Regions from separate parts of the Bacillus rugosus genome, predicted to be linked through region 2. Evidence: riboswitches for the same ligand, from Rfam matches in the RefSeq annotation. Region 2 holds a riboswitch; each other region holds the start of a gene.
The links. A riboswitch is a leader RNA that binds a small molecule or an ion and turns the genes downstream of it on or off. The one in region 2 is predicted to bind S-adenosylmethionine.
Positions count from the first base shown of each region.

Region 1: linked by a shared signal. The riboswitch ahead of metK (methionine adenosyltransferase) and the one ahead of M0696_RS10040 (2-hydroxyacid dehydrogenase) in region 2 are both predicted to bind S-adenosylmethionine.
Region 3: linked by a shared signal. The riboswitch ahead of mtnK (S-methyl-5-thioribose kinase) and the one ahead of M0696_RS10040 (2-hydroxyacid dehydrogenase) in region 2 are both predicted to bind S-adenosylmethionine.
Region 4: linked by a shared signal. The riboswitch ahead of metI (cystathionine gamma-synthase/O-acetylhomoserine thiolyase) and the one ahead of M0696_RS10040 (2-hydroxyacid dehydrogenase) in region 2 are both predicted to bind S-adenosylmethionine.

Region 1 covers NZ_CP096590.1:3,001,989-3,009,535, forward strand. The annotation lists gene alaP (alanine permease AlaP) at 1-153, opposite strand, end outside; gene asnB (asparagine synthase (glutamine-hydrolyzing)) at 290-2,188, opposite strand; gene metK (methionine adenosyltransferase) at 2,337-3,539, opposite strand; SAM riboswitch class I at 3,707-3,844, opposite strand; gene pckA (phosphoenolpyruvate carboxykinase (ATP)) at 4,042-5,625, shown strand; gene M0696_RS15250 (DUF2584 domain-containing protein) at 5,664-5,906, opposite strand; gene M0696_RS15255 (alpha/beta hydrolase family protein) at 5,958-6,731, opposite strand; gene M0696_RS15260 (ABC transporter substrate-binding protein) at 6,882-7,547, shown strand, end outside.
Region 2 covers NZ_CP096590.1:2,051,136-2,058,682, forward strand. The annotation lists gene M0696_RS10030 (MFS transporter) at 320-1,564, opposite strand; gene M0696_RS10035 (FGGY-family carbohydrate kinase) at 1,659-3,119, opposite strand; gene M0696_RS10040 (2-hydroxyacid dehydrogenase) at 3,137-4,162, opposite strand; SAM riboswitch class I at 4,256-4,347, opposite strand; gene M0696_RS10045 (molybdopterin oxidoreductase family protein) at 4,495-6,537, shown strand; gene M0696_RS10050 (hypothetical protein) at 6,645-6,938, shown strand; gene M0696_RS10055 (TIM barrel protein) at 7,528-7,547, opposite strand, start outside.
Region 3 covers NZ_CP096590.1:1,442,905-1,450,451, forward strand. The annotation lists gene M0696_RS07395 (acyltransferase family protein) at 1-143, opposite strand, end outside; gene kinE (sporulation two-component system sensor histidine kinase KinE) at 395-2,611, shown strand; gene M0696_RS07405 (methylated-DNA--[protein]-cysteine S-methyltransferase) at 2,608-3,105, shown strand; gene M0696_RS07410 (hypothetical protein) at 3,195-3,320, shown strand; gene mtnA (S-methyl-5-thioribose-1-phosphate isomerase) at 3,354-4,415, opposite strand; gene mtnK (S-methyl-5-thioribose kinase) at 4,423-5,616, opposite strand; SAM riboswitch class I at 5,721-5,875, opposite strand; gene M0696_RS07425 (carbon-nitrogen family hydrolase) at 5,959-6,738, opposite strand; gene mtnE (methionine-glutamine aminotransferase) at 6,833-7,547, shown strand, end outside.
Region 4 covers NZ_CP096590.1:1,281,927-1,289,473, reverse strand. The annotation lists gene M0696_RS06550 (DUF819 family protein) at 1-241, shown strand, start outside; gene M0696_RS06545 (GNAT family N-acetyltransferase) at 311-856, shown strand; gene metC (cystathionine beta-lyase) at 885-2,057, opposite strand; gene metI (cystathionine gamma-synthase/O-acetylhomoserine thiolyase) at 2,050-3,171, opposite strand; SAM riboswitch class I at 3,240-3,362, opposite strand; gene M0696_RS06530 (esterase family protein) at 3,530-4,252, shown strand; gene M0696_RS06525 (YjcG family protein) at 4,289-4,804, shown strand; gene M0696_RS06520 (GNAT family N-acetyltransferase) at 4,809-5,231, shown strand; gene M0696_RS06515 (hypothetical protein) at 5,304-5,558, opposite strand; gene M0696_RS06510 (ATP-dependent helicase) at 5,678-7,547, shown strand, end outside.

The DNA.
Region 1 (7,547 bases), 950 kb from region 2:
TATGGCATACGCTCCCAAAATACCCGGACCTGCTAATTGAATAGCTGATGCGGAGCCAAGGAACAATCCCACCCCTATGGCAGCTCCTAAAGACATTAAAGAAATATGCCTTTCTTCGAGTCCGCGGTGTAGCTCTTGTTTTTGTTTTTGCATGCTTTCTTCTCCCCTAGAAAAAAATATCAATAAATCATTTTTCTGAATTTTCCGTGTGGATTGGGTAAATCAATGATGATGGAGAAATAAAAGGATAATAACAAGGCTTTCGACGAATCGAAAGCCTTGTTGTCTGTTACACAAAGATGACTTCTTTAGGCTGATGGCTCAACTCTTCAGGCATATACCGTTTTTCGATATTGATGCTGTGCCAGATCATAAAGATCAGTACAGTCCAGATTTTACGGCTGTTATCAGCCTTGTCCGCACAATGATCTTCAAGAAGCTGAAGGACATAATCCTTGTGGATATAAGCATCCGTTTGGCTTTCCTGGATAATGTTCCGCACCCATTCGTTCATTTCGTTTTTCAGCCAATGACGGATCGGTACAGGGAAACCAAGTTTTTTGCGGTTTAATACGTGCTCAGGCACAATTCCTTCAGCCGCTTTGCGAAGAAGATACTTCGTCGTGCCGTTCTTCGTTTTCAGCTCATCAGGAATTTTTGAAGCGACGTCAAATACGACTTTATCCAAGAACGGCACACGCAGTTCCAAAGAATTGGCCATCGTCATTTTATCTGCTTTTAATAAAATATCCCCGCGCATCCAAGTGTGGATATCGACATATTGCATTTTGTTAATATCGCTGTATGAACTGCTTTCTGTAAAGTAAGTCTTTGTCACATCACGATATGAAAGGTTCGGATTATAATGCTTCAGCAGCTGCTTTTTAACAGATTCTTCAAAGATTTTCGCGTTACCGATATAACGATCTTGGAGCGGAGTACAGCCGCGCTCAAGCAGGCTCTTTCCTCTCATACCTTCAGGCATAACAGCCGCAACGTGCAGAAGCATCTTTTTCAGGCCTGACGGAATGCGTTCAAACGGTTTAAGCGAAAGCGGCTCACGGTAAATGTTATATCCGCCGAAGAGCTCATCCGCACCTTCACCTGATAAAGCAACCGTTACATGTTTTTTCGCTTCTTTTGCAACAAAGTACAATGGAATCGCTGCCGGATCAGCAAGCGGGTCATCAAAATGCCATACAATCTTCGGAAGCTCGTTCATGTATTCTTCAGGCGAAATGACTTTGCTGATATTTTCAATGCCAAGTGCCGCTGCAGTTTCTTTCGCTACATCGACTTCACTGAAGCCCTGCTGTTCAAATCCGACAGAGAATGTTTTTAAGCTTGGATGAAATTCCTTCGCAACGGATACAATAAAAGTAGAATCAATTCCGCCAGATAGGAATGAACCGACAGGAACGTCACTTCGCATATGAACGTTTACAGAGTCATAGATCGCGTCTCTGACTTCTTTTACAAGCTTATCTTCTTCAGTCTGAACTGGCTTAAAGTTCGCTTTAAAATACGTTTTGAATGTGATATCGCCATCCGGGCGGATTGTGAACTGTGAACCCGGCTCTACTTTTTTCACATTATCATCGAGCGTGCTTGGTTCAGGAACGAATTGGAAAGACATGTACTGCTGCAATGCTTCTTTATCTATTTCAATATCATTCTGAGCAACCATTAAACTTTTTCTCTCTGAGGCAAAATAAACCTGATCATTGATCGTTGTGTAGTACAACGGTTTAATGCCGAATGGATCTCTTGCTCCATAAAGCACATGATCGTTTTTATTCCAAATCAGAAAGGCAAACATACCGCGCAGTTTGGACGCAGCTTCTTCTTTATAGTGACGGTAAGTCGCAAGAAGAACCTCTGTGTCCGAATCCGTGTTGAATGTATACCCCTTTGCTTCAAGTTCTTCTCTCAATTCAATATAGTTATAGATTTCTCCGTTAAAGATAATCCAATATGTTTCATCTTCATATGATAAAGGCTGTCCGCCATTTTCTACATCAATAATGCTGAGCCGTCTGAAACCGAATCCAACGTGCTCATCATGGAAATATCCATCACTGTCAGGACCGCGGTGAACGATCATTTGGTTCATTTGTTTGATTAGTTCTTCTTGATCAGCGGTTTGAGCTAACGGATGCTTGTTAAAAACCCCGACAAATCCACACATAGTATTGCCTCCATAATTAAAATTGTCATCATTGAACCCCTATTTATAGACGCTGTGAATAGTATTTGGTTTCACGGTTATGTAAAAAAATAAACATGAATACAACGTAAAAAAGGGAAAGCCGCTTAACCAGTAAGCGGCTATAAAATTATTCTCCTAACGCTTCTTCACGCAGCTTCTCTGCTTTGTCTGTACGCTCCCACGGAAGATCAACATCGTGGCGTCCAAAGTGGCCGTACGCAGCAGTTTGTTTATAAATCGGACGGCGTAAATCAAGCATTTTGATAATGCCGGCAGGTCGTAAATCAAAGTTATTGCGAACAACTTCAATCAATTTTTCCTCAGAAGCTTTTCCGGAACCGAATGTGTTGATTGAGATTGACACAGGCTGTGCAACACCGATCGCGTAAGCAAGCTGTACTTCGCAAGAATCAGCAAGCTCAGCCGCAACGATGTTTTTCGCAACGTATCTCGCTGCATAAGCCGCAGAACGGTCTACCTTCGTTGCATCCTTACCTGAGAACGCGCCTCCGCCGTGGCGTGCATAGCCGCCGTACGTATCAACAATGATTTTGCGTCCTGTAAGTCCCGCATCCCCTTGAGGGCCTCCGATAACGAAACGTCCTGTAGGGTTGATGAAATATTTTGTTTCTTCATCAATCAGCTCTTCAGGAACAACCGGATTGATAACATGTTCTTTAATGTTGCGCTGGATTTGCTCAAGCGTAATTTCAGGGTGATGCTGAGTTGAAATAACAATCGCGTCAATGCGGACAGGTTTGTTATTTTCATCGTACTCAACTGTTACCTGTGTTTTGCCGTCAGGACGAAGGTACGGAAGAATATCTTCTTTACGGACTTCACTCAGGCGGCGGGCCAATTTATGAGCAAGTGAAATTGGAAGAGGCATAAGCTCTTTTGTTTCGTTGCACGCGTAACCGAACATTAAACCTTGGTCACCCGCACCGATCGCTTCAATTTCTTCATCGCTCATTGTGCCTTCACGGGCTTCAAGCGCCTGGTCTACACCCATTGCGATATCAGCAGACTGCTCGTCAATTGATGTTAAAACTGCACAAGTTTCCGCATCAAATCCGTATTTCGCACGTGTGTATCCGATTTCTTTAATGGTTTGACGAACCGTTTTCGGAATGTCAACATACGTAGATGTTGTGATCTCTCCGCTGACAAGAACCAAACCAGTTGTCACAGACGTTTCACAAGCAACACGCGCGTTAGGGTCTTTCTTTAAAATTTCATCTAAAATGCTGTCAGAAATCTGGTCACAGATTTTATCCGGATGCCCCTCCGTAACAGATTCTGATGTAAATAAACGACGATTTTTACTCATGATTTGCTTCCTCCTGCACAAGGCCTCCCGAAAGACCTTGTATATATGATACGGAACTCGCTCCCTCTTATACAATGTAACGTTATATTAGAGAATGTTAATTGGCATATTTATGAAATAAAAAAACCTTTTCCATCGAGGAAAGGGTTTGGTCTTTGTGCCTTTCACTCTTATCGCTCAAGGAATCATACAACCTTGCAACAGGTTAGCACCTTGGTTGTCTCACACAGTTGAACATAATAATAACAGAGAAACCGGTTGCTGGGCTTCATAGGGCCTGTCCCTCCGCCAGCTCGGGATAAGAGTATCCGCTCAATGAAATATCTTATCGTAAAAGGGTTTGCAATGTCAATATGATTCAGAAGAAATAGGCACCTATATTGAGGGAAAACATTGGAAAACGCACACACAAAAAACGTTAAATAGTATAGACTATTTGAAAATATATGTTATACTAATTCACAATTAGCAAAACACAAAAAACGATAAAGGAAGGTTTCATATGAACTCAGTTGATTTAACCGCTGATCTACAAGCCTTATTAACAAGCCCAAATGTGCGTCATAATTTATCAGCAGCACAGCTTACAGAAAAAGTACTATCCCGGAACGAAGGCATTTTAACTTCCACAGGCGCTGTTCGGGCGACAACAGGAGCTTATACAGGACGCTCGCCTAAAGACAAATTTATCGTGAAGGAAGAAAGCACGAAAAATAAGATCGATTGGGGTACGGTGAATCAGCCCATTTCAGAAGAAGCATTTGAGCGGCTGTACACGAAAGTTGTCAGCTATCTGAAACAGCGAGATGAGCTGTTTGTATTCGAAGGATTTGCCGGAGCAGATGAAAAATACAGGCTGCCGATCACCGTCGTAAATGAGTTCGCATGGCACAATTTATTCGCCAGACAGCTGTTTATCCGACCGGAGGGCAATGATAAGAAAACAGTTGAACAACCGTTTACCATTCTTTCTGCTCCGCATTTCAAAGCGGATCCAAAAACAGACGGCACACATTCTGAAACCTTTATTATTGTCTCTTTTGAAAAGCGGACGATTTTAATCGGCGGAACAGAGTATGCTGGAGAAATGAAGAAATCGATTTTCTCCATTATGAATTTCCTGCTCCCTGAAAGAGATATTCTATCCATGCACTGCTCTGCCAATGTCGGTGAAAAAGGCGATGTCGCCCTTTTCTTCGGACTGTCCGGAACAGGCAAGACCACCCTCTCAGCCGATGCTGACCGCAAACTGATCGGTGATGATGAACACGGCTGGTCTGACACAGGCGTCTTTAATATTGAAGGCGGATGCTACGCCAAGTGCATTCATTTAAGCGAAGAAAAGGAGCCTCAGATCTTTAACGCGATCCGCTTCGGGTCTGTTCTTGAAAATGTTGTTGTTGATGATGATACACGCGAAGCCAATTATGATGATTCCTTCTATACCGAAAACACGCGGGCGGCTTACCCGATTCATATGATTGACAACATCGTGACACCAAGCATGGCAGGCCACCCTTCAGCAATTGTATTTTTGACGGCTGATGCATTCGGAGTCCTGCCGCCGATCAGCAAACTGACGAAGGAACAGGCGATGTACCATTTCTTAAGCGGTTATACGAGCAAACTTGCTGGAACCGAACGCGGTGTGACGTCTCCTGAGACGACGTTTTCCACATGCTTCGGCTCACCATTCCTGCCGCTTCCTGCTCACGTCTATGCTGAAATGCTCGGCAAAAAGATCGATGAACACGGCGCAGACGTTTACTTGGTCAATACCGGCTGGACCGGCGGCGGCTACGGCACAGGCGAACGCATGAAGCTTTCTTACACAAGGGCGATGGTCAAAGCAGCGATTGAAGGCAAATTAGAGGATGCAGAAATGATGACTGACGATATTTTCGGCCTGCACATTCCGGTTCAAGTTCCTGGCGTTCCTGATCATATCCTTCAGCCGGAAAACACATGGAACAACAAGGAAAAATACAGAGAAAAGGCTGTCTACCTCGCGAATGAATTCAAAGAGAACTTTAAAAAGTTCGCACATACAGATGCGATTGCACAGGCAGGCGGCCCTCTCGTTTAAAAAGCAAAAGCCAAGAGCAATTACGCTCTTGGCTTGTTTTAATTCACAGAATGCAGAGAAGTCAGCTTGTATGTAATGATGGTCCGGCCGTCTTCCCATTGAAGCTTCTGCACTTCAGCTGTTCCCGACTTTTCGCCGAACTTTGTTTTGCGCACATCCATCGGAATCTCCATCGGATACACACGGTATCCGTCTTTCTCTAACGTGAAAATATTTTCATCTATGCGAACTTCTTTTCCTTTTGTCACAATCAATGTATTAAATTCAACAGGCATTCCCAAAGTGAAATCCCCTTTCGTTCTCTTTTTTCTTTATCATACCATATTTCACCGTCAGCGGTTCTTCATCCATTGCGTGAGCTGCCGAACGATACGCCGGTTTTCTTTTGGCGGGAAATAATGTGTGAATTTGCTGTAGTACCACGTCTCCACCGGCTTATGCAGCTGTTTTAGCTTCTCTTCAAATAAATAGGAATGCTGAATCGAAACGTTTTGGTCTTTTTCTCCATGAATTAATAGCACGGGTGCCTGAATTTTGTTTACTTGGTCAAACGGTGTTCTCCATTTGTATTCCTCAGGCACCTTTTTCGGTGTTCCGCCGATGACTCTTTTCATCATTCGCCGTAAATCCTGCCGCTCCTCATATGTAAGGATCATATCACTGACGCCTCCCCAGGAAACGAATGAAGCCGCATGCCGGCCCATTTCAATCGCAGTGAGCATTCCCATAATTCCACCGCGGGAAAAACCGAAGATATGGATTCTGTCCTTCTTAACATTTGGATGCTGCTGAAGCAGATGAAAAGCGGAAAAAGCATCCTCCCTGTCTTCTCCGGCAAAATCCTCGTTGCCCTCTCCACCTTGATTTCCCCTGTAAAAGGGAGCAAACACAATAAACCCTTGGGATGCAAACTGGATAATCCGGCCTGGCCGAACCATGCCCACGCTCTTAATCCCGCCGCGCAAATATAAAAATCCGTCATATTGTCCCGGTGCCGCCGGCTCAGCCAGAAGCCCCTTTACCCGTAAGCCATTTGAAAGATAGCAGATCGTAAACAGACGCACATGCCGGCTCGGCGACGGATATCTTCTTTTCTCAACAATCAAGGCAGCCGCCTCCTTTTTTCTATATGCTTTCCTTACTCCAAAATTACATCCTGAGAACCTGATTAGGCATTCACACATTTTTATACCCATCATACGATATGTAAAGCAAAAAAGGATATTAACTTGATGCTAAATAAGGAGGTTGTCTATGTGAATAAATGGTTAAGGCTGGGCTGCGCCTGTGTTGGCAGTATATTTCTGATGATCGCCCTGGCGGCTTGCAACCAAGAAGAAACGCTCACCAAAGTCAAAGTAGCCGAAGTGACTCATTCGATTTTTTACGCGCCTTTATATGTTGCTGAGTCAAAAGGATTTTTCAAGGAAGAAGGGCTTGATGTCAATGTAAATACGACCTGGGGCGGCGACAAAACGATGACATCGCTTCTTTCAAACGGCTCAGACATTGCACTTGTCGGGTCAGAAACATCTATTTATGTCGAAGCGCAAGGGGCTAAAGACCCTGTCATTAATTTCGCCCAGCTGACTCAGACAGACGGAACATTTCTTGTCGCAAGAGAAGATGTCAAACAGTTCGATTGGGATCAGCTGAAAGGAAAAACGTTTCTCGGCCAGAGAAAAGGCGGCATGCCGCAAATGGTCGGCGAGTATGTACTGAACAACCATAAGATTGACCCGCATAAGGATATTAACCTCATCCAGAACATAGACTTCGCCAATATCGCCAATGCATTTGCTTCTGGAACCGGCGAATATGTGCAGCTTTTTGAACCGCAAGCTTCTCTCTTTGAGAAAAAAGGCATCGGCCATATCGTGGCTTCGTTCGGAGAAGAATCAGGCCAGGTTCCTTATACAACT
Region 2 (7,547 bases):
AAGCCGACCACATCAAAATATAGACAACCTGAGTCTTGTATTCCCACATTGAATCCCCCATTTCTACCCCATGAATGAAAGTCATATATGCTTTTTGCGGCAGTATCGCACAAAGGGCATTCAATAATGGGTGATGTGGAGCAAAAGAAATAAAACAGCCTGACAATACACAAGTGACCACACTGATACCGCTCGCCATCAAACTGATGTTTCGGTCCATCACAGAAGCCATAAAGATAGCGAATGCTGTTGCAAGCATGGAAATCCTTACATCACTGGACAAAAGATGAAAAGCACCCTAAAACAGGGCGCTTTCTAATTAAGATGCATATTGAGGAGAGGTTTCCTCCTGTACTGCTTTTTCTTCAGGTATATGAATGCATTTCGTCAGGATCGCGCTCGCAAGATAAAGGACCGCAAAGATCCAAACAACGCCTTCTGCACCGATGAGACCGATGAACAGCCAAGCGAGCGCAGGACCGACAAACGCTGATAAACCTGCAGCCAAATTCAATACAGACATGGCCGCTCCTTTGTCTTTTCCGGCTACCGTCGGCACAATTGCACCAATCGGCACATAGCCTGCCAGCAAACCTCCCCAAATAAAGCCGATCACGCTGACAACTGCTAAACTTCCACCAGAGAAAACAGGTGCATAATATAATAGGACCGTGAAAATGCCGCACCCGACTCCCCCGAACCAAATAACAGTATTTTTCCAGCCGAACTTATCGCCGACAATTCCAAAAATAAGGTTGAACACAATGTTCCCTAGAAAAATCGTTCCCCATATCTGCAGCCAAACATTGGTTGAAATTCCATGCTGAGCCATGTGCATCGGCAAAAAGACTGGGAAACCATATGTACCAATGCTGTTGATGATTCTGATGATGCCGCCTGTAAGCACCCGCGGATTTGTAAAAAGAATGGTAACCCCTTTTAAAAGCTCCTCGGCTGTTTCTGATCTTTTTCTTTTCTTCTTTTCAAAACGGTCTTTATTGATAAACAATGCGAAGAATGCACCAAGACATACCCAGAAAATAGAGCTCCAAAGCGTATTCAAATAACCGAACGCTTTGATCGCATAGCTTGAGTACCAAGCGCCGAACACAAACATGCCCAGGCAATATGCAATCCAAAACCAGCCGACAGCAGTGCTTAGTTTGCTTTGCGGTGTTCTGTAAATGACCCATGTCAAGAAAGAATAAGCAAAAAGCGGGTAGCCTAACCCTTTTACGAAGTAAGTCACATACATCACAGGAAGGTTCAGCTGTTCAAATCCAAACACGATAAAGGCAGCTGTACCGATCACATAAAACAACAGCCCCATAAACATCGTCCGTTTTGCGCCAAATGCTTCAAGACATACACCCGAAAACCAGGAAGCTATGGCAAGTGCAACCCCGTATATACTAAAAATTGAAGCGGATTGCTGAACCGTAAGCCCGTTTTCGATCAGAAAAGGGCTGAGCCACCCTTGTTCAAGCCCGTCTCCCATCATAAACAAAACAACCCCTAAAAACCCCCAAGCTAGCCGCTTTGGTATTCCGATTTTATCCAACATATCTGTCTCCTCCTTAGATGCTAACATCAATTACCGTATTACCTCATTAAAGCCAAAAATTAGATAATTCCTCAAAACAGCAGCAAATGCCCCCTTATATCAACACTTTGTCTGAACTTGAAAAAAAGCGCTGTGTTTGCTTCCATTCCTCATATAAAGCAAGTTGGACCTGACAGTCCTGCGGTTTGATCACCCGGACACTTGCTGCCATCTCTTCCGTCAATTGAAAGGTTTCATTGCAAATGACTGCAGCCCCAACGACAGAGGCCTGATGATATCCCTCTTGGACATAGATTTTCTTCTGAAGAAGGTCCGCGGTATATTGAGTGAGCGCTTTGCTTTGGAATCCTCCTCCGCACACCCAAACATAGTCACGTTCAAACGAAGTCACCTCTGTTAATATGTCAAAGTTCCATTTGATCGAAAATGCGATTTCTTGCAGCGCCGCGCGTACAAAATGTGCTCTCTTTAAATTTGCTGAAAGCGGGGCATCAAAAAGAAAACCGCCTTTCGTTAACGCATTCTTTTCTGCCGATAAGTAAGAACCGAGAGCCGCCACACATGCATTGTCTTCTTTAGCAAGTGCAGAAATCTCTTCCTCCATTACTTCGTACGATTCATTGGGATAAAAAATCTGTTTTAATTTTTGATAATTCAGGCCGGTAATTCCCGGGTTCGTTTCCACAAGCCAATGTCCTTGATCTGTATGGCAATTCAGCCATGCTTTATGTTTTGTGTCGCCATGGCCAGCAGTAATTTTGGTTATTGGCGTTGTTGTCCCTGATACGATGGCAATGTCCTCAAGCGCAGCGCGGGTGCTTTTCACAGCCAGCTGTGTATCCCCGCCCCCTGCTATCACCTTCGCATTTTTAGAAAGACCTAATTCGGATGCATACTCATTTGTTATTGTTCCAACCGCTGTTCCCGATCTTACTAGAGGCGGAAGGATAGATGGTGAAAAGCCGAATATGCCGCACATCTCTTCTGACCAAGTGTTTTGCTTTACGTCAAACAGCAGGGTTTCTGTTGCCTGCGAAGGTTCATATGTCAAAACTCCGCTCAGCTGGTATGTCACCCAATCACTGATGCTTGTAAAGCTAGCAGTCTTTTGCCATAAAGAAGGCTGACGCTGTTTTAAACCATAAAGCTTGAGCGCAGAAAAAAGTGCAGTCGGAAGGCGGCCTGTGCGGCTGTATATCTCTTCTCGATTGGGTATGCACTCCTCCCACTCACGGCCGCGATTATCAATGTTCGGCAGCCCGAGAAAAGAGTCGCCGTTTTGATCGATCAGCACAATCCCCTGTCTTTGACTCGTCGATGTCAAACCAATGATGTCAATATCACGAGAACGAGAAAGTGCACGTTTTGCCAGTTTCATCACTTGCTTCCACAGCAACTGAGGAGAAAAATAACGGCTGTCTGGGTAAAGCGTATCGGTTGAATACACGATGTCCTCCCGTTCAACTGTTTGAACATTTCCCGAAACACTCACGACCGCTACTCTCGCATTCCCTGTGCCGATATCAAAAACGAGATAGCCTTTTTGTTTTTTCATTGCGTTACCCTCCTTTCTTATACTTCTGTTTTTAGTTCATCTTTGTTATACAATGTCGGAATATTAAGAGTTTTTTCACCCTTCCACTTTTTGAGAGCTCCGTTCAAGATCGTCACGTGATGATCCTCCACTTCGAAGGTTGCTCCAGCAAGGTGCGGTGTTGCCAGAACATTAGCCAATGAAATGAATTCGTAATCTGATTCCTCTGGAGGTTCATGATAAAAAACGTCTAAAATCGCCCCTCTGATTTTATGTTCTTTTAATACAGATAAAAGATCTTCACGGTTTACCACAACTGCTCTCGAAGTATTGACGAAAATCGCACTCTCTTTCATTAGATCAAAATACGACCGATCAATAAGTCCTAGTGTTTCCTCGGTACGAGGCAGATGGACAGAAACGATATCACTGTCTGAAAACACCGTTTTAAGAGATACTTTTTCATATAGGGGAAGATCGTCCTGTACGTATGGATCGTAATACTTTATTTTACAGCCGAACGCTGTCAGCAGTTTTGCAATCCTTTGCCCTACCGCGCCGAACCCAACCATGCCGACCGTTTTTCCCGTTAATTCATTTCCTTTAAATTTGGCATAAGCCTGCAAGTAATCGCTGTCCCATTTTCCATCCTTCAGCCATTGATTAGAGGTGCTGGTATGGCGGAGAAAGGAAATCACATTGCCGATAAACATTTCAGCAACGGCTTGTGCATTCCGCCCAGGTGTATAGAAAACGGGTATGCCCCTTTTTGACGCTGCAGCCACATCCACATTGGAGGGCATTCCTCTGCACACGCCCACAAATGAAAGGCCTGAAACAGATGCAAATACGTTGTCTGTTACTTGATCAAGCTCAGTAATCAAGCCTATCGCATGTGATTCTTTTAGTAGTTGAATGAGTTCATCTTCCCGGTATGCCCGGCCTTGTTCCTTCCAGGAATGATAAATAACTGAGCCGAACAATTCTTCAAGCTCTTTTCTTCCTTCTTCGTTGTACGGTGCTGTAACCAAAACCGTCATGGTGCAAAACATCCTTTTCATCATATTTTTTCATAAAAAAATCTCTTTCCGAAGATGGAAAGAGATTCATGTATAAGCGTGCCCTGTTTACTGACAGACGCCGGTATAAACCTTGCTTTCCTATCTTTCAAGCTGACGCTTGCTGGAATTGGCACAATAATGTTGCCGAGGTTTCATAGGGCCAGTCCCTCCACCTCTCTGGATAGAAAACGTTGAATATGTAATTTTCGGAATGAAGAATACGTTTATCATAAAGAAGTCTCAGATTGATGTCAATCTCTTTTTTCAGAATTGACGTTATCATCCGAAATGTTATAATTCTTACAATATATCTAACTAGAGAGAGGAACTGGGCCATGAAATCTTTTGCCACACAACAAAACGGCATTTTTAAATCCGTTTGCTCGCTTGACTGCCCGGATCAGTGCGGATTGTTAATACATAAAAAAGACGGAAAAATTGTGAAAGTCCAAGGTGATCCTGATCATCCAGTCACGGCCGGAAACATTTGCAACAAAGTCCGAAACATGACGGAGCGCATTTATGATGAAAAGCGGCTGACTACACCCCTCAAACGGACAGGGGCGAAAGGCCGGGCAATATTTGAACCGATTTCTTGGGAAGAGGCGATCGATACCATCACCTCACGCTGGAAACAGCTAATTGATGAAGAGGGCGCTGAAAGCATACTTCCATACAGTTTTTACGGAAATATGGGCAAATTAACAGCTGAAGGAATGGACCGCCGATTCTTTTATCGCATGGGCTCAAGCCAGCTTGAACGAACGATTTGCAGCAAAGCGGGATCTGAGGGCTATAAATATACGATGGGTATAAGTGCGGGAATCGATCCCGAGGAAACCATTCATACGAAACTATTTATTTTTTGGGGAATCAACGCAGTCAGCACAAATATGCACCAAATTACTATCGCCCAAAAAGCACGAAAACAAGGTGCCAAAATTGTCGTCATTGATGTTCATCAAAATCAGACAGGACGTCTCGCAGATTGGTTTATTCCCATAAAACCCGGAACTGACAGCGCACTTGCCCTTGGCATCATGCACATCTTATTTAAAGAAAACCTTCATGATAAAGCATTTCTGTCTGAATACACGGTCGGCTATGAAGAGCTCCGTGAACACGTGAAACAGTATGATCCGGAAAAGGTATCACTGATCACTGGTGTCAGTACCGAAGATATTTATCAGCTGGCAAGAATGTACGGCGAAACCTCCCCTTCTTTTATCAGAATCGGAAACGGACTCCAGCACCACGATAACGGCGGGATGATTGTACGGACGATTGCCTGTCTTCCGGCGATCACCGGCCAATGGCTGCACACAGGGGGCGGTGCAATTAAGCATAACAGCGGAATTTTAGAATATAACACAAGTGCCTTGCAGCGGCCTGACTTACTGAAAGGGCGCACACCGAGATCGTTTAATATGAATCAGCTGGGCAAAGTGCTTTTGGAAACAGATCCACCAATTCGCTCTCTATTTATTTACGGGACGAATCCGGCCGTTGTCGCGCCAGAAGCGAACAAAGTCAGACAGGGATTGTTGCGGGAAGACCTGTTTACTGTGGTTCATGATTTGTTTTTAACGGAAACAGCTGCATATGCGGACATTGTACTGCCTGCAACATCCGCTTTTGAAAATACTGATTTTTATACCTCCTACTGGCACCATTACATTCAGCTTCAGCTGCCGGTGATTGAGAGATATGGAGAAAGCAAGTCTAACACTGAGGTGTTCCGATTACTTGCTGAAGCAATGGGATTCACAGACCAGGAGCTCAAAGATTCAGATGCAGAATTAATCCGCCAGGCACTTGACCATCCGGATAACCCATATTTGGCGGAAATTGATTACGATTCACTTACTAAGCATTCATTTATGAAAGCGCAACGCGAAAAGCCGCTGTTTCCAGGCGAACTCCCAACTCCAAGCGGAAAAATAGAATTATATTCAGAGAGAATGAAACAAGCTGGTTTCCCGGCTTTACCGACACATACGCCTCTTCCATGCGATGACGAACATCCGTTTATGTATGTTCCGGGGCCAAACCATAATTACTTAAACTCAACGTTTTCCAACAATGCAAAGCACATCAAGCTTGAGAAAACGCCAAAGCTCTTTATCAACACAAAAGATGCTGAAGAACATGGAATCGTTGATGGGGATCCTGTACGAATTTGGAACGGCCGGGGAGAATGCGAGCTGACCGCTGCAGTCGGAGAACAAGTGCTGCCCGGTGTCGTAGTCAGCCAAGGATTATGGGCGGATGAACCAGGAAAAAAACAGCTTGTAAACGCGCTTACCCCAGATCGCTTGTCCGATATGGGCGGCGGCGCCACCTTTTTTTCTGGCCGTGTGAAGATTGAAAAAGCATGAACGAAAAAGCCGTCCAGAGCACGTTATGGCGGTTTTTTTGGTTAATAATGAAACCCGGAGTATGCCAAGCTCGTATAACATAACATCGACATAATGGAGGCATGCATATGGACGTTTTTTTAGGAATCGGTGTTGCTTTGGCTGGATATTTTATCGGAGAAGGCTTAAAGCAGATGAACCAATCAAAAGGTAATGAACAGAGTGATATCTTGCTTATAAAAGAAAGAGATATTTACTTTTATATCGGTCATTTTTTAGGAATAACAACAACAGAGGCAAAACAGTTAGCCAGAGACATGAAAGACATTCCTTACATAGAAATAAACGGAAAAAGGTATATACAGAAACATTTGTTAAAAGAATGGACATTCACATTAGTTGAGAAACATCAGGGTGAATAAAGCAAATCTGAGGAGAACGAGATTCATTGTCACGTTCTTCTCAGTTTAGCTGTATGGATTGACCACCACCAAAACTTTTGGCCATAAAGCGGTGATAAAACGATCAAAACACAATTAATTTTCTTTTCTCAAAACGCTAAAAATGACCTTTCCACACAATTTGTTTTTTATTTTCCTGCTGATTGATAACGTTATGATCTTGATAAACGTATGCTTTCGTAGCGTTTTCAGCATGTTATTAATATTCCACCCAATGGACACCTTCCACTCCCGCTTCAAGCCTCAATTCTGTCTTCATGTTTGGCTTCTTCTTCAAACATGTTCCGAAAATCTGAATAACAGCGTTCCGTAGAAACATGTAAATTCAGGACCGAACTCTTTTCCCCGTTCCGGAATGATATCAGATGTGCCTGCACTAATTGGAAGTGATGATCACGCAATTGCTGCTGAACGATGAATGTATTCAATCTGACTTCCCCGACCGCCAACCATTGCCCAGCTTATCGGTCTTTCACCGTTATTCATTCTGGGTTCCCCCATCATTCGTAACCAACACTTTTTAAATAAGCAATACTCTGACTGACATCTCTTAAACTAGCATCAGAGTTT
Region 3 (7,547 bases), 610 kb from region 2:
ATGTGAAATGTGTAAATGAACTTGTAGAGGTAGAGCATAAAATTGTTATCATTAATAAAGGAACGAAGAATATGACCGAATACAACAAGGAATATCAATAAGAATTTTGCATTATCGAAATAACTGTCTCGCGATTTACTCATAGCATCACCTTCTCTTTAATCAGTCACTAAGAGATTATTCCCTGCTGGTATATATTTTAAAATAAAAGATGAAAAAGGATTGAAAAAACGGCTGATTGTTAGGACGATGTAAAGTGGCGGTAAGGATCGTAGAAAATGTCTTCGTTATGTAATCGCGCTGAAATTTTCTGAAATTTATAGGGCAAATGAAGGAAGTTCCCGCATTTTGTAGAAATATTGAGGGATAGGTTTTGAAGAAGGAGTGTACACGCATGGAAACTCTTGGTGTCCAGACAAATTCGGAGCTGCGGGAAGAACTGAAGCGTCTCAAAGAAGAAAATGCCCGGCTGAAAAAGGAATTGAATCAGCATCAAGTGATTGTCAACAATACGCTCGATGCTATTTTTATATGTGATAATGAAATGCGAATCGTTCAGGCGAATGAAGCAACAGAGAGGATGCTTCAGGTTGATTCGGAAGATTTGAAAAAGCGTTCTGTTTTGGATTTTTTGTTTTCAATCCCAAAGGATGAACTGAATCATGCCGTAAAAAAGTTTTTTAAAAAAGGTTTCCTGTGGAAGGAGGTCCCGATCAAGCTTGATGGCGGGGCGACAAAATACATAGAGTTTCTGGCCAAAAGAGGGATAGGCGAGGATTTCTTTTTTGTTGTCATGAGGGACATATCTTCAAAGAAGATTCTGGAGCGGGAATTCTCTATGAATGAACAGCTTTTTAAGGACTTGTTTGACAGAGCTGTTGACGGAATCGTCCTTTTTGATAAAGATGGCGGTTTTATTGATGCCAATTTGTCCTTCTGCAAAAGCTTTGAAATCAATCAAAATGAGCTGTCTCATTTATCGTTGTATGAGTTCATAGACAGCGGCTCACGAAAAGACTTCGACAATATATGGAAGGCGCTCAACCGCAAGGGAAAAGCGAAGGGGGAGCTGCCCGTCAAGCTTCGTTCAGGTGTTCAAAAGCTATTTGAATTCACGATTACATCAAACATCATCAGCGGGTTTTATATGTCCATTATGAGGGATATCACAGAGAAGCGGTCTATGGAGCTGCAGCTCTTTAAAAGTGAGGAGCGCTTCAGAGAAATATTTGAAAATGCGATGGACGCCATCATCATCTGGTCGAATGACGGAAGAATCGTGAAGGCGAATCAATCAGCCTGTAAAATCTTTGAGCTGCCGATGAATCTGCTGTTGAAACGAAGGCTATGTGATTTTCTCGTTGACTCACAGCAGAAATACAGCATAACGAAAAGGAAATACGCAAAGTACGGAGAGATCAGAGAAGAGCTGCTGTTTCAAATGGGGAACGGGCAGTTCAAAGAACTTGAATTTACCTCAAAGCGGACAATATTAGAGAATCAGCACTTGACGATTTTAAGAAACGTCAGCGACAGAAAGCGGATGGAAAAGGAGCTGCGGGAAAGTGAGCTGAAATTCAGAAAAGTGTTCAATGGCTCAATGGACGGCAATGTATTGTTCGACAATCAATATAGGATCATCGATGCCAACCCGTTAGCAAGCCATATTTTAGGCCTGTCACATGAAGAGATTAAACAGCACAGCTTGTTAGATATTATTTCATCGTATGAAATAGAAAATCTTGCATCACCGGCAAGGCAGATTAATTTTGATGAAATGGACAACGAAATTCCATTTTTGCTGAGCAGCAGTGACAACAGAAAACTTGAATTCTCATTTAAACGAAATATTATTCAAAATATGAACCTGGCTATCTTTAAAGACGTAACAGAGCGAAAAGAACTGGAGGAACGCCTGCGCAAGTCAGATACCCTTCATGTTGTCGGCGAACTTGCTGCCGGCATCGCTCATGAAATCAGAAATCCGATGACAGCTCTTAAAGGCTTCATTCAGCTCCTGAAGGGAAGTGTGGAGGGAGACTACGCCCTTTACTTCAACGTGATCACCTCAGAACTAAAGCGCATCGAATCCATCATCACCGAATTCTTGATTTTAGCCAAGCCCCAGGCCATTATGTATGAAGAAAAACATGTTACCCAAATTATGAGAGACACTATAGACCTTCTGAACGCACAAGCCAATCTAAGCAATGTACAAATGCATCTTGATTTAATGGACGACATTCCCCCGATCTACTGTGAGCCGAATCAGCTGAAACAGGTATTTATCAATATATTAAAAAACGCCATCGAAGTGATGCCTGACGGCGGAAACATTTTTGTGACGATAAGGACATTGGATCAAGATCATGTTCTCATCTCCTTAAAAGACGAGGGAATCGGAATGACAGAAGATAAATTAAAGCGCCTTGGTGAACCGTTTTATACGACGAAGGAACGGGGAACTGGACTTGGGCTTATGGTAAGCTATAAAATTATTGAAGAACATCAAGGCGAAATTCTGGTAGAAAGTGAAGAAGGGAAGGGTACCGTTTTCCACCTTACACTTCCCGTCAGACAGAATGCTGAAGAAAGAAGGATTGATGAATGAACTACTACGCGACAGCCGAAACACCGCTCGGGGAACTCATAATTGCCGAAGAAGATGGCCAAATCACCCGACTATTTCTCAGTCAGGAAGATTGGATGGATTGGAAAGAAACCGTTCAGCATACAGAGCACAAGGAAACACCTTATCTGGCAGAAGCGAAAAAACAGCTTCATGAATATTTCGCCGGCGAAAGAAAGACCTTCTCACTGCCGCTGAGCCAAAAGGGCACTCCTTTTCAGCAAAAAGTGTGGGAGGCGCTCGCGATAATACCATACGGAGAATCCCGAAGCTATGCTGACATCGCCGCTGCGGTCGGCAGTCCGAAAGCGGTGCGCGCAGTCGGACAGGCTAATAAACGAAACGACCTGCCGATTTTTGTCCCGTGCCACAGAGTGATTGGCAAAAACAGCGCGTTAACAGGATACGCCGGGAGCAAAACCGATATCAAAGCATTTTTGCTGAACATCGAGCAAATCTCCTATAAAGAAAAATAAAACATATGGCACGTTCCCTTTTTTTACGGCCGACATATCATTTTATTAAGTGAAAAAAGTTGGTCTGATGAAAAAGGAGGACAAAGCAATTGAAGCCGAGCCGCTCTGAGAAAATTGCCGTTTTTGCCAAACTGTTTGTGAAACTGCATATCTTATCAAGCGCTCAAAAAGATGAAATCATCAATATCAATAAAAACAAACAAAAAAACCGCTGACTCGGCCCGTCATGAGCAAAGTCCAGCGGTTTTTTAATGAACCTTTTCGCCTCTAAACAGCTGTTCAATTTCTTCTTCATAGTTACCGGTCATAATCCCTTTTTCTGTGATGATTCCTGAAATGAGATCATGGGGTGTAATGTCAAAAGCGGGATTAAAGACAGGCACATCGGATGGAGCGGTCCGGACTCCGGAAATCTGTCTTACTTCCTCAGGATCCCGTTCCTCTATCGGGATATCAGCGCCGCACTTCACTTTTGGATCAAATGTAGATAAAGGTGCCGCGACAAAAAACGGAATATCAAAGGCATTTGCTAAAATCGCGAGACCGTATGTTCCGATTTTATTTGCCGTATCACCGTTCTTTGCAATTCGATCAGCTCCAACGATGACAGCAGAAATTTGTTTTTCCCTCATCGTATGGGCAGCCATGCTGTCTGTGATCAGAGTGACATCAATGCCTCCCTGCATCAGCTCCCACGCAGTCAGGCGCGAACCTTGAAGGACAGGCCTTGTTTCACAGGCATAAATATGCAGTCCCAAATCCTTTTGTTTGGCCAAGTAAAATGGAGCGAGGGCCGTTCCATAGCGGCTTGTCGCGATAGAGCCGGCATTGCAGATCGTCATAATCCGGTCGCCTTTTTTGAAAAGCTGCAGGGCGTTTTGACCGATCATCCGGCACGTTTCCTCATCCTCGACCTGAATCTGAATCGCTTCATGGACAAGGTTTGTTTTTGCTTCATTTACTGAAATGGCGTTTTCGATCGAATGACTCAGTCTCTGAAGTGCCCAAGATAAATTAATGGCGGTAGGCCGTGAGCTGTTTAAATATTGTTTGATATCTTCAAGTCTGCTGCGGAATTCTGTGACATCATCTGTTTCTATGTCTTTTGCAGCAAGCGCAAGTCCGAAGGCAGCCGTAATGCCGATGGCCGGGGCGCCTCTTACCTTGAGCTTGACAATCGCGTCAAATACATCCTCTTTCGTCGTCAGCTCCACATATTCGGTCACGTCAGGAAGCTTTTGCTGATTTAAAATGGTAATAGCTGTTTCTTTCCATTCAACAGAACGAGGAACAGCAAATGAATGGGTCATAAATGGATCATTCCTTTACAAGTAACTTAAATAATTCAATAACATCCGTTATCGTTTTGAAGTCCGAACGTTTTTCAATAAAGGCTGTGCCGGTTTCGAGCGCCAGCCGTTTTCTGATGATTCGTTTATCAAACGGCACGATCGTATCCAGATCAGCCACATGGGCAAGGCCGATCGCGCGGCGTATGAGCTCGCAGCCCGCAAACCCGATCGTCTCTTCAAAAATATGACTGAGCGTATCAGTAAGATAACCGTCGATTTTGGCGTAAACATCAAGACTGTCCTTCTCCCAGGCTTCAGTGAATGTCTCTTGAAATGTTTCCCAGACCTGCTTGACATGCTGGTATAACGGCTCTCTGTCATCACCGTCACGGCCGAGTGCGTTCAAAAATAAGTTGGCGATAAATTGGCCTACATCAAAGCCGATCGGTCCGTAAAAAGCAAATTCAGGATCAATCACCTTTGTTTCATGTTCGCTTGCAAAAATGCTCCCTGTATGCAAATCACCATGAATCAGCGTTTCTGCCGATGTTAAAAATGACTTTTTCAGCTTAGCGGCTTCGATTTTAACGTTGTCATTATTCCAAAGCTTCTCGACAAAAGGACGAAGCTCTTCTTCAAAATCATTTGTGTCATGGTCAAAGAAAGGATCTGTAAAGACAAGTTTTTCCGTTATGTCGCACAGCTCCGGGTTTGTAAACTGTTTAACAAGCTGTTTTTTCACCTTAGGTTCAAGCGCGTAATCAGATGAATAAAAAAGGGTCTTTCCTAAAAACTCACCGATGTGCTGTGACAGATGCGGATAATGTTCACCCTCAATGAGTCCTTTTCTTGCGATTTTCAGATGGGAGAGGTCCTCCATGACGGTAACCGCCATTTCTGTATCAGAATAAAACACTCTTGGAACCAGATGAGGGACATGCTCGCCCTGCCGGATGAGAGCGCTGCTTTCGATTCTTGCGCGATCGATTGTCAGCGGCCAGCTTTCTCCGACGACTTTTGCATAAGGAACCGCCTGTTTAATGATCAAAGATCTGTCATGTTCTTGATCATAAATATGAAAAACGTAATTTAAGTTGCCGTCGCCGATTTCCTGGCATGTCAGCGTGCTTTTGCTTGGAAATAAGCCGAGCTTTACCGCAAGTGCCACAGCGGAGCTTTCATTTAACGTTTCGTATAAAGGTGTTTTTGTGACTGCCATTGTCATAACCTCCAATTATGTAATCTCTTGATATGTTTGCAGCTGATTGGCCGTAAAAAAGCCTCCTTCTCAGAGAGAAAGAGGCTTAACATGTATGTCCGCCTCTCTTATCTCTCAGATCAGATCTGATGGAATTAGCACCGTGCCTTAGAGACGAGTGTCTCGGCGCGAAAAAGATGCGCCCCATTTCACAATGGAATTACGGTCGGTTGCTGTTGGGGTCAAAAGGCCAAATCCCTCGCCCAACTCTCGATAAGAGAATATATTCATTTGTTAAACAATTCTAATTTATCAGTTGATGAACATAGTAACAGGTGTTTTGTTAAGTTGTCAATAAATTTTTTAATATAAATCTTTTCTGATATCATCGAAAACAGGAATGCTCTCTCGCACCTTAACGCTTTCCTGAAGGTCGATTTCAGCTCGGACAATGCCTTCTTCCCGTCCGCCTTCAGCAAGTACACGCCCCCATGGATCAATAATCAGGCTATGCCCGGCAAATTCATTATCTGGATTTGAACCGGTACAATTGCATGCAGCGACAAAGCATTGATTTTCAATGGCCCGGGCAATTAGCAGGCTTTTCCAATGATCAAGGCGGGGAAGTGGCCATTCTGCAGAAATAAACAGCACGTTGGCACCTTTTGTTGTATGTTTTCTGATCCACTCCGGAAAACGGATATCGTAACAGATCAATCCTGAGCTTTTGACGCCATCAAGCTCAAAGTATCCGTCTTCGGAACCGGCTGATAAATACACATGCTCATCCATCAGCTGAAAAAGGTGGGCTTTTCTGTACTCTTTAACGATTTGTCCTTCCTTATCCGCGATGTACATTGTATTATAAACATCAGAATCATTTCTGACAGCGACCGATCCGGCGACAATATGAACGCCATGTTTTTTTGCTGTTTTCTTCAGCCAGCTCTGAGCAAAACGCCCGTCTTCATCAGCGAGCTCATCAAGGTTGGCCAGGTCATATCCGGTCGTCCATAATTCAGGAAGAACAAGAACATCAGCATGCTTGCTTTCTTTTTCGATCAAAAATTCAGCCTTTTTGATATTTTCCGAACGTTTACCGTATGAAATATCAAATTGAAGACAAGATATCGTCCATTTCATCTTTTTATCACTCCAAATTTTTCTTTACTTTTTTCATTTAACCATATATGATGATGGACTATCATTTCAAGATTTTTTTAGAAGGTGAGAATAGATGAAATTTGAACAGTCTCATGTATTGAAGGAATTGCCTAAACAATTCTTCGCTTCTCTGGTGCAGAAAGTGAACCAAAAGCTCGCAGAAGGGCATGACGTCATCAATCTCGGACAGGGAAATCCGGATCAGCCGACTCCGGAACATATCGTCGAGGAAATGAAACGAGCCGTTGCGGATCCTGAAAATCATAAATACTCGTCTTTTCGCGGCTCGTACAGTCTAAAATCAGCCGCAGCAGCATTTTATAAAAGAGAATACGGCATTGATCTTGACCCGGAAACTGAAGTCGCTATATTATTCGGCGGGAAAGCCGGTCTGGTCGAGCTCCCGCAATGCCTGTTGAATCCCGGAGATACGATTTTAGTTCCTGATCCGGGCTATCCTGATTACTGGTCAGGTGTCACACTCGCGAAAGCGAAAATGGAAATGATGCCGCTCGTAAAGGACAGGGCGTTTCTTCCTGATTACAGCAGCATCGCCGCCGAAGTGAGAGAACAGGCGAAATTGATGTATTTAAATTATCCGAATAATCCGACCGGAGCTATTGCTACATCTGAATTTTTTGAAGAAACGGTCAGTTTTGCGAAAGAAAACGGGATCTGTGTCGTTCACGATTTTGCTTATGGCGCTGTAGGGTTTGACGGCTGCAAACCGTTAAGCTTTTTGCAGACTGAAGGTGCGAAGGATATCGGAATTGAAATTTACACGCTGT
Region 4 (7,547 bases), 770 kb from region 2:
TATTGCAATCAGCAATTTAGCTGTTTCCTTAGCGGTCGGAAAATTGTTCCGCGTACGGCTTGAAGAAATTCTGCTCGCTGTCAACGCTGCTGTCGGGGGGCCTACGACCGCGGCTGCGATGGCAATTGCCAAGGGATGGCGGGAGCTTGTCGCCCCGATCATGCTTGTCGGTACGCTCGGCTACTTAATTGGAAACTATGTCGGCACCTTTATGGGAAACTGGTTTTCTTCTTTCTTATAAAAAGGATTTTTACACGTTCCTCAGAATAATGTAAGAGGAATGCTGACATGAGAACGGAGAGATCATTGTATGTTAAAAGGAAAAAACATCTATATAAGACCTTTAGAAGTAAAGGATGCGGAACAAAATCTGCGGCTGCAAAGCGAAAACCGGGATTTTTTTGAACAGTTTTCCATGATACGCGCAAACGATTATTATACGGTTGAGGGGCAAAGAAAAAGGATAGCAGAGTATCAGCAAAGACTGGAGAGTGATGAAGAGTATCATTTTGGCATTTTTTCAACCTCGGACGATACATTAATCGGCACGGTTTCGCTCTTTCAAATCATCCGCGGAGCGCTGCAAGCTGGGTTTATCGGGTATTTTTTAGACAAAGCCCATAATGGAAAGGGCCTTATGACAGAGGCGGTCAGATTGATTGTTGATTTTGCGTTTCACGAATTGAAACTGCACCGTATTGAAGCCGGTGTGATGCCCCGCAATCTCGGGTCCATGCGTGTATTGGAAAAAGCGGGATTTCATAAAGAGGGCATCGCCCGCAAAAATGTGAAAATCAACGGCGTATGGGAGGATCATCAAGTCCTCGCGATTCTGAATCCTGATGATGAACAATAAAAGAAGCCGGGCCATCCCCGGCTTCTTTTTAACGAACCGCCACTGGCGCAATTTCTTTCAGCGCTTGTTCGAAATCACGTTCTAAATCGTCTGCATGTTCGACTCCCACGCTAAGACGGAGTAGGCCGTCTGTGATACCGCGTTTTTCACGCTCTTCCTTGGGCATTGCCGCGTGAGACATCGTTGCCGGATAGGACAAAATCGATTCCACAGCGCCAAGGCTGACAGCGAAGACTGGAAGTGATACATTCTCTACTAATTTCTTAACAGCCTCTTTGCTTTCAAGCTCAAAAGACAGCACGGCGCCCGCTCCCGTTGACTGGCTTTTATGGGTTTCAGCGCCCGGATGATCAGCCAGCCCCGGATAATACACGCGTTTCACCGCCGGATGCTTCTGAAAAAACTCCGCAAGCCGCTGCGCTGTTTGGCTCGCTTTTTCTAAACGGACCTGCAATGTTTTTAATCCGCGCAGCACAAGCCAGCAATCTTGCACGCCAAGAACAGCACCGAACGCGTTTTGCAGCTTATACAGCTGTTTCCCAAGCTCTTCATCATTGACAGCAGCCAGGCCTGACAGCACATCGCTGTGTCCGCTCAGGAATTTTGTTGCGCTGTGAAGCACAATATCCACGCCGAGATCAAGCGGACGCTGCAGAGCAGGAGTCATGAATGTATTGTCCAGAAAGGTCAAACAGCCGTTTTCCTTTGCAAGCTGAACAACCGCTTTAATATCAGTAATCCCAAGTGTCGGATTTGACGGTGTCTCCATATAAATGACCTTTGTATTTGGCTTGATATTCCGCGCCACTTCGTTACTATCCGTCATATCAACAAACGTATGCTCAATGCCAAACCTGGTCAACACCTCTGTCACCATGCGGAAGGTTCCGCCGTATACATCTTCTGTCACAAGAACGTGATCGCCCTGTGACAAAAGTAAAAATGCTGTTGAGATCGCAGCCATGCCTGAACTGAAAGCAAATCCTCTCGTTCCGCCTTCCAGTGCGGCAATTGTTTCTTCGAGAGCTGTTCTTGTCGGCGTTCCTGAGCGGCTGTAATCGTATCCGCCAAACTCTTCAAATGAAGATTGGTGAAAAGTCGATGCGTGCTGGATCGGCACACTGACCGCTCCGGTTGCGCCGTCTGTTTTAAATGGATTGTGCACGAGCTGGGTTTCCAGCGTCCAATTGTGATTATTCAAATGAAACAGCTCCCTCTTTGACCTGACATAGTGCCTGTTTTAGGTCCTCTTTTAAATCTTCCGCATGTTCAATTCCGACCGAAAAACGCAGCAAACGATTGCAGACCCCGTTTGCGATGCGGATCTCTTCAGGAATATCCATGTGCGTCTGTGTGGCAGGGTATGTAATAAAACTTTCCACCCCGCCGAGGCTTTCAGCAAAACAAATGGTCTTCAGCGCTTTTAAAAATGGGTTGACCCACTCTTCTTTTTGCAGACGGAAGGACAGCATGCCGCCTTTTCCGGGATACAGTACATCGGCAATTTCATCCTGCTCTTCTAAAAACGCCGCAAGCTCCTGCGCGTTTTCCTGATGCTGGCGCATTCTGAGGCTCAGTGTCTTCATTCCTCTCATCAGAAGCCACGAATCGAACGGAGGCAGGACGGCGCCGATCGCATTTTGATGTTGAAACATTTCCTCACCAAGCTGCTCATCCTTTACAACGACAAGTCCAGCAAGCAAGTCGTTATGCCCGCCTAAATACTTGGTTGCACTGTGAATCACAATGTCGGCTCCCAGCTCAAGCGGACGCTGCAAGATCGGGGTATAAAATGTATTATCAACGATCAGCAGAAGACCGTGCTCTTTTGTTATCCGGGCGATCTTTTCAATGTCCGCCTCCTGCATGAGCGGATTTGTCGGTGTTTCCACAAACACCGCTTTTGTGTTCGGCGTAATCTTAGTGCGTAAACAGTCCTCATCGCTGAAATCATCATAATGAAAGGTTAATCCGTATTTTTTCCATTCATTTTCAAACAGACGGTACGTGCCGCCATATAGATCCGATGAAACGATCAGTTCGTCTCCGCTTTTAAATAGAGCCATAATCGTTTGGATGGCTGCCATTCCCGAACTGAAGGCAAGCCCTCTCGCTCCATTTTCTAAGCTGGCGATCGCATCCTCAACAAGCTGGCGTGTCGGATTCTTTGTGCGGACATAATCAAATCCCGTTGATTCTCCGATCCCTCTGTGGCGGTATGCTGTTGATAAATAAATAGGAGGACTCACTGTTCCCGTTACTTCGTCGCTTCGGTTCCCGATTTGGGCTAATTTCGTTTCAACGTGCTGTGACATATAGCTGACACCTTCCCTTTTCATAATAAAAAACCCCTTCTTCATAAGAAGAAGGGGTTTAACGCTTCTTCTTATCTTCCAAGCATAAAAAACGCTTGCTGGATTTAGCACCTTGGCGTTTTGCACATATGCAAAACAAGCCGGTTGCTGAGGTTTCTAAGGGCCAGTCCCTCCACCTCTCACGATAAGAAATATCGATTTCAATTTTCTGATTGTTTTATATTAGCGCAATTTGCAGTTTATTTCAACACTTTTTTCTTCGAGTTCCGAACTGTTTAAAGAGAGAAATTTCTAATAATTCATGGTACAATAATGAAAAACAGCAAGAAAGTCTAGTGATGTCCTGGAGGAATGTATTATGGCACCGAAAAACGGCACAGTGCAAGAAAAGAAATTCTTTTCAAAAGAGCTTAACGAAGAAATGACTTTGCTCGTTTATCTGCCGTCCAACTACTCCCCGCTTTATAAATACCATGTCATTATCGCGCAGGACGGCCACGATTATTTCAGGCTGGGGAGAATTGGCAGACAGGTCGAAGAATTGCTGTCCAAACGAGAAATAGACAGGAGCATTATTATCGGTGTTCCTTATAAGGATGTAAAAGAGCGCCGAAATACCTATCATCCGGAAGGCTCAAAATTTTCAGCGTATAAACGGTTCATCGCCCATGAGCTCGTTCCGTTTGCGGATGGCGAGTACCCTACCTATCAGGTTGGCTATGGGCGAACGCTGATAGGGGACTCTCTCGGAGCGACCATATCGCTTATGACAGCGCTTGATTATCCGAATATGTTCGGTAACATCATCATGCAGTCTCCCTATGTAGACAAACATGTATTGGAAGCCGTGAAACAGTCGGACGATATCAAACACCTCTCTATTTATCACCAGATCGGAACAAAAGAAACTGAGGTCCACACGACAGACGGAAACATTCTGGACTTTACAGAACCGAATCAGGAGCTGAAACAGCTGCTGGAGGAGAAGCTTTCCGATTATGTTTTTGAACCATTTGACGGAGATCACAAATGGACATATTGGCAGCCGCTCATCACGCCGGCGCTGAAAAAAATGCTTTGACACTCTATCATACTTTATTTCCAGGAGGGACATAATATGAAATACGGAATCGTTTTATTTCCATCAAAAAAACTCCAAGACCTTGCGAACTCTTACAGAAAGCGCTATGACCCAAGCTATTCCCTAATCCCGCCCCATTTGACGCTGAGAGCATCGTTTGAATGTGCAGAGGAGAAAGCGGATCAGCTTGTATCCCACCTGAGAAACATCGCAAAGGAGTCCCATCCAGTGGTTCTCAAAATGACAAAATACAGCTCATTTTCGCCTGTCAATAATGTCATTTACATCAAAGCAGAGCCGACGGAAGAATTAAAAACACTCAATGAAAAGTTATACACCGGTGTACTGGCTGGTGAACAGGAATATAATTTCGTTCCGCACGTGACGGTCGGCCAAAATCTTTCCGACGATGAGCATTCAGATGTGCTGGGACAATTAAAAATGCAGGAAGTGTCGCATGAAGAAATCGTTGACCGTTTCCACTTGCTTTACCAGCTGGAAAACGGATCGTGGACAGTATATGAAACCTTCTTGTTAGGCGGAGGAGAATAATCGTTTGGAAGCAGTTATCGCAAAAAATGAAGAACAAATGAAAGATGCATTTTATGTAAGAGAAGAAGTCTTTGTCAAAGAACAAAACGTGCCTGCTGAAGAAGAAATTGACGAACTTGAAAATGAGTCGGAGCATATCGTCGTGTATGACGGCGAAAAGCCTGTCGGCGCCGGAAGATGGCGTATGAAGGACGGCTACGGCAAGTTAGAGCGGATCTGTGTATTAAAAAGCCACCGCTCCTCCGGTGTCGGCGGCATCATTATGAAGGCACTCGAAAAAGCGGCGACAGACGGCGGCGCTTCGGGTTTCATTTTAAACGCGCAAACGCAGGCTGTGCCGTTTTACAAGAAACACGGGTATCGCGTGCTTTCTGAAAAAGAATTTCTCGATGCCGGCATTCCCCACTTACAAATGATTAAGGACTAACAGCATCCGGGTCTATTGAGACCCGGATTTTTTCCGCACATAAAAAACCGTTCTCTGGAAGTGAACGGTTTTTTATACATATCGATTAATATAAGTGCCCATTCCTTTTTCTCGCAATCTCTTATAAAGAGAGCGCTTACGTTTCGCCTCGTTAACTTTTCTTTCAGCGGCCGTTTGATTCTCCTGCTGCTTTTCAAGTTCCTTGTATACCCGCTGAAATGAGACATAGTTGATTTTTTCGGTTCCGGCATAATCCTGCTTATGTCCAATCGTTCTATTTGCATATTGAGCGTATTGCTGGTTCTGAATTTGACCTGCATATATCATACGATACCCACCCTTCTGCTGTCTCTTTTCCCTAAAACTTACTTTTTGAAACACGTTTCTTTTGATATGATAGTCTTTGTCTGTATTGAACACCTTTTTTTGATTGGGAGGATCCCTTTTTGAAATGCGCCCGACTGAATGATCGAACCATACATTTACATACATATTCGAGAGAACATTATCAATTCCTTTTTGAAGAAGGAATAAAAGGACATTTATTTTGTTCTCATTGCGGAAAACCCGTTTTGTTAAGGCTCAACATTGCGGATCCGCCGGAGTTTATCCACCGCCAGCCAGGGCATTTTCCGGCATGTGAGGAGGCCTGCGAAACGAAACCCGCTAAAGAGGAGAAAAAAGAAGACTATCAGGAATCCGGTGTCTTTCGTTTGCCCAAGGGGAAAGCAATCGCTGCTGAATCGTCTCCAGCTGTCACGGAATGGCAGCAGCCGAGAAACATTAAACCAAGAACACCATTTGTACAAAAAACAATAGAACCTGATACGAGTCTTTTTCCGTCGGTCGGCTTGAACACGGATCAGCTGAAAGCTGTCACGGAAACGGAAGGCCCGCTGCTAGTGCTTGCAGGTGCAGGAAGCGGAAAAACACGGGTGCTAACGGCGCGCGCCGCCCACATGATTGAACACTTAGACATACCGCCGGAAAACATGCTGCTAGTCACCTTTACGACAAAAGCCGTCGCCGAAATGAAAGAGCGTATGGCCAAGCAGTACGGATTACAGCCTGCAAAAGTCAGAAGACTTGTCACCGGAACATTCCACAGCTTGTTTTATAAGATTTTGTATCACTATGATTCTGCTAAATGGAATGGCGAACATCTGCTGAAAATGGAGTGGCAGCGGGAACAATATATCAAAAAAGCACTCTATGAAGAAGGTATTGATGAGAAAGAGTTCCCCGTTGATCAGGCCCTGCAGCAGATCGGTTTCTGGAAAAACACTTATGTTCCGAATGAACGCATCCCTTTAAAAGATGAGTGGGAAAAACAAGTCTATCGTTTATATGAACATTATGAACGACAGAAAAAAGAACACAACCAATTTGATTTCGATGACATGGCTTCAGCCTGCTATGAATTGTTTATCGATCGGCCGGATCTTCTGGAACAATATCAATCTCGGTTTACGTATATCTTAATTGATGAGTTTCAGGACATTAACCCGGTTCAATATAAAATTATGCAAATGCTGGCAAGCCCGGAGCAAAACCTGTGCTGTGTCGGAGACGATGACCAGTCCATCTACGCGTTTCGCGGAAGCAATCCGTCTTTTATTCTTGATTTTCAAAAGGATTATCCCGGAGCGAAGACGATCTATTTAACTGCGAACTACAGGTCTACGCATCCGATCGTCTCAAGTGCTGATATCGTCGTGAAAAAGAACAAAAACAGATATGCCAAATCGCTTGAAGCGGCGCGTGATGACGTCCAGGTCCCTGTGCTGTTTTATCCTTATGATGAAGAGGAAGAAGCAACAATGATCGTTTCCGATATGAAAGAAAAAATTCAAAATGGGGCAAATCCTGAAGACTTTGCGGTTCTCTACCGCACAAACAGCGGGGGCCGCGCCATTTATGAAAGGCTTCACCATTCGTCAATTCCGTATACAGCAGACCGCGGCGTCCAATCGTTTTACAGCAGACGGATTGTCCGCCAAATTCTTGCATACTTGTATGCCAGCCAAAATGAAGATGATACTGATGCGATTAAGCACTTGCTGCCCGCCTTGTTCTTAAAACAGTCCACATTGAACACGCTGAAGGCGCTCTCGATTACCGAGGACTGCTCTATGATTAAAGCGCTGGCCAAACTGCCTGATCTCAAGCCGTTCCAGTTGGACAAAATCAAGAAGATCGTGCCGTTTTTCGCAAGCCTCCGCACGATGAAGCCGGTGGAAGCGATCACCTTTGCCGAAGGAAAAATGGGCTTCTCCGAGTATTTAAAAAAACGGGGCAATGAGGGGAACAAGCTGG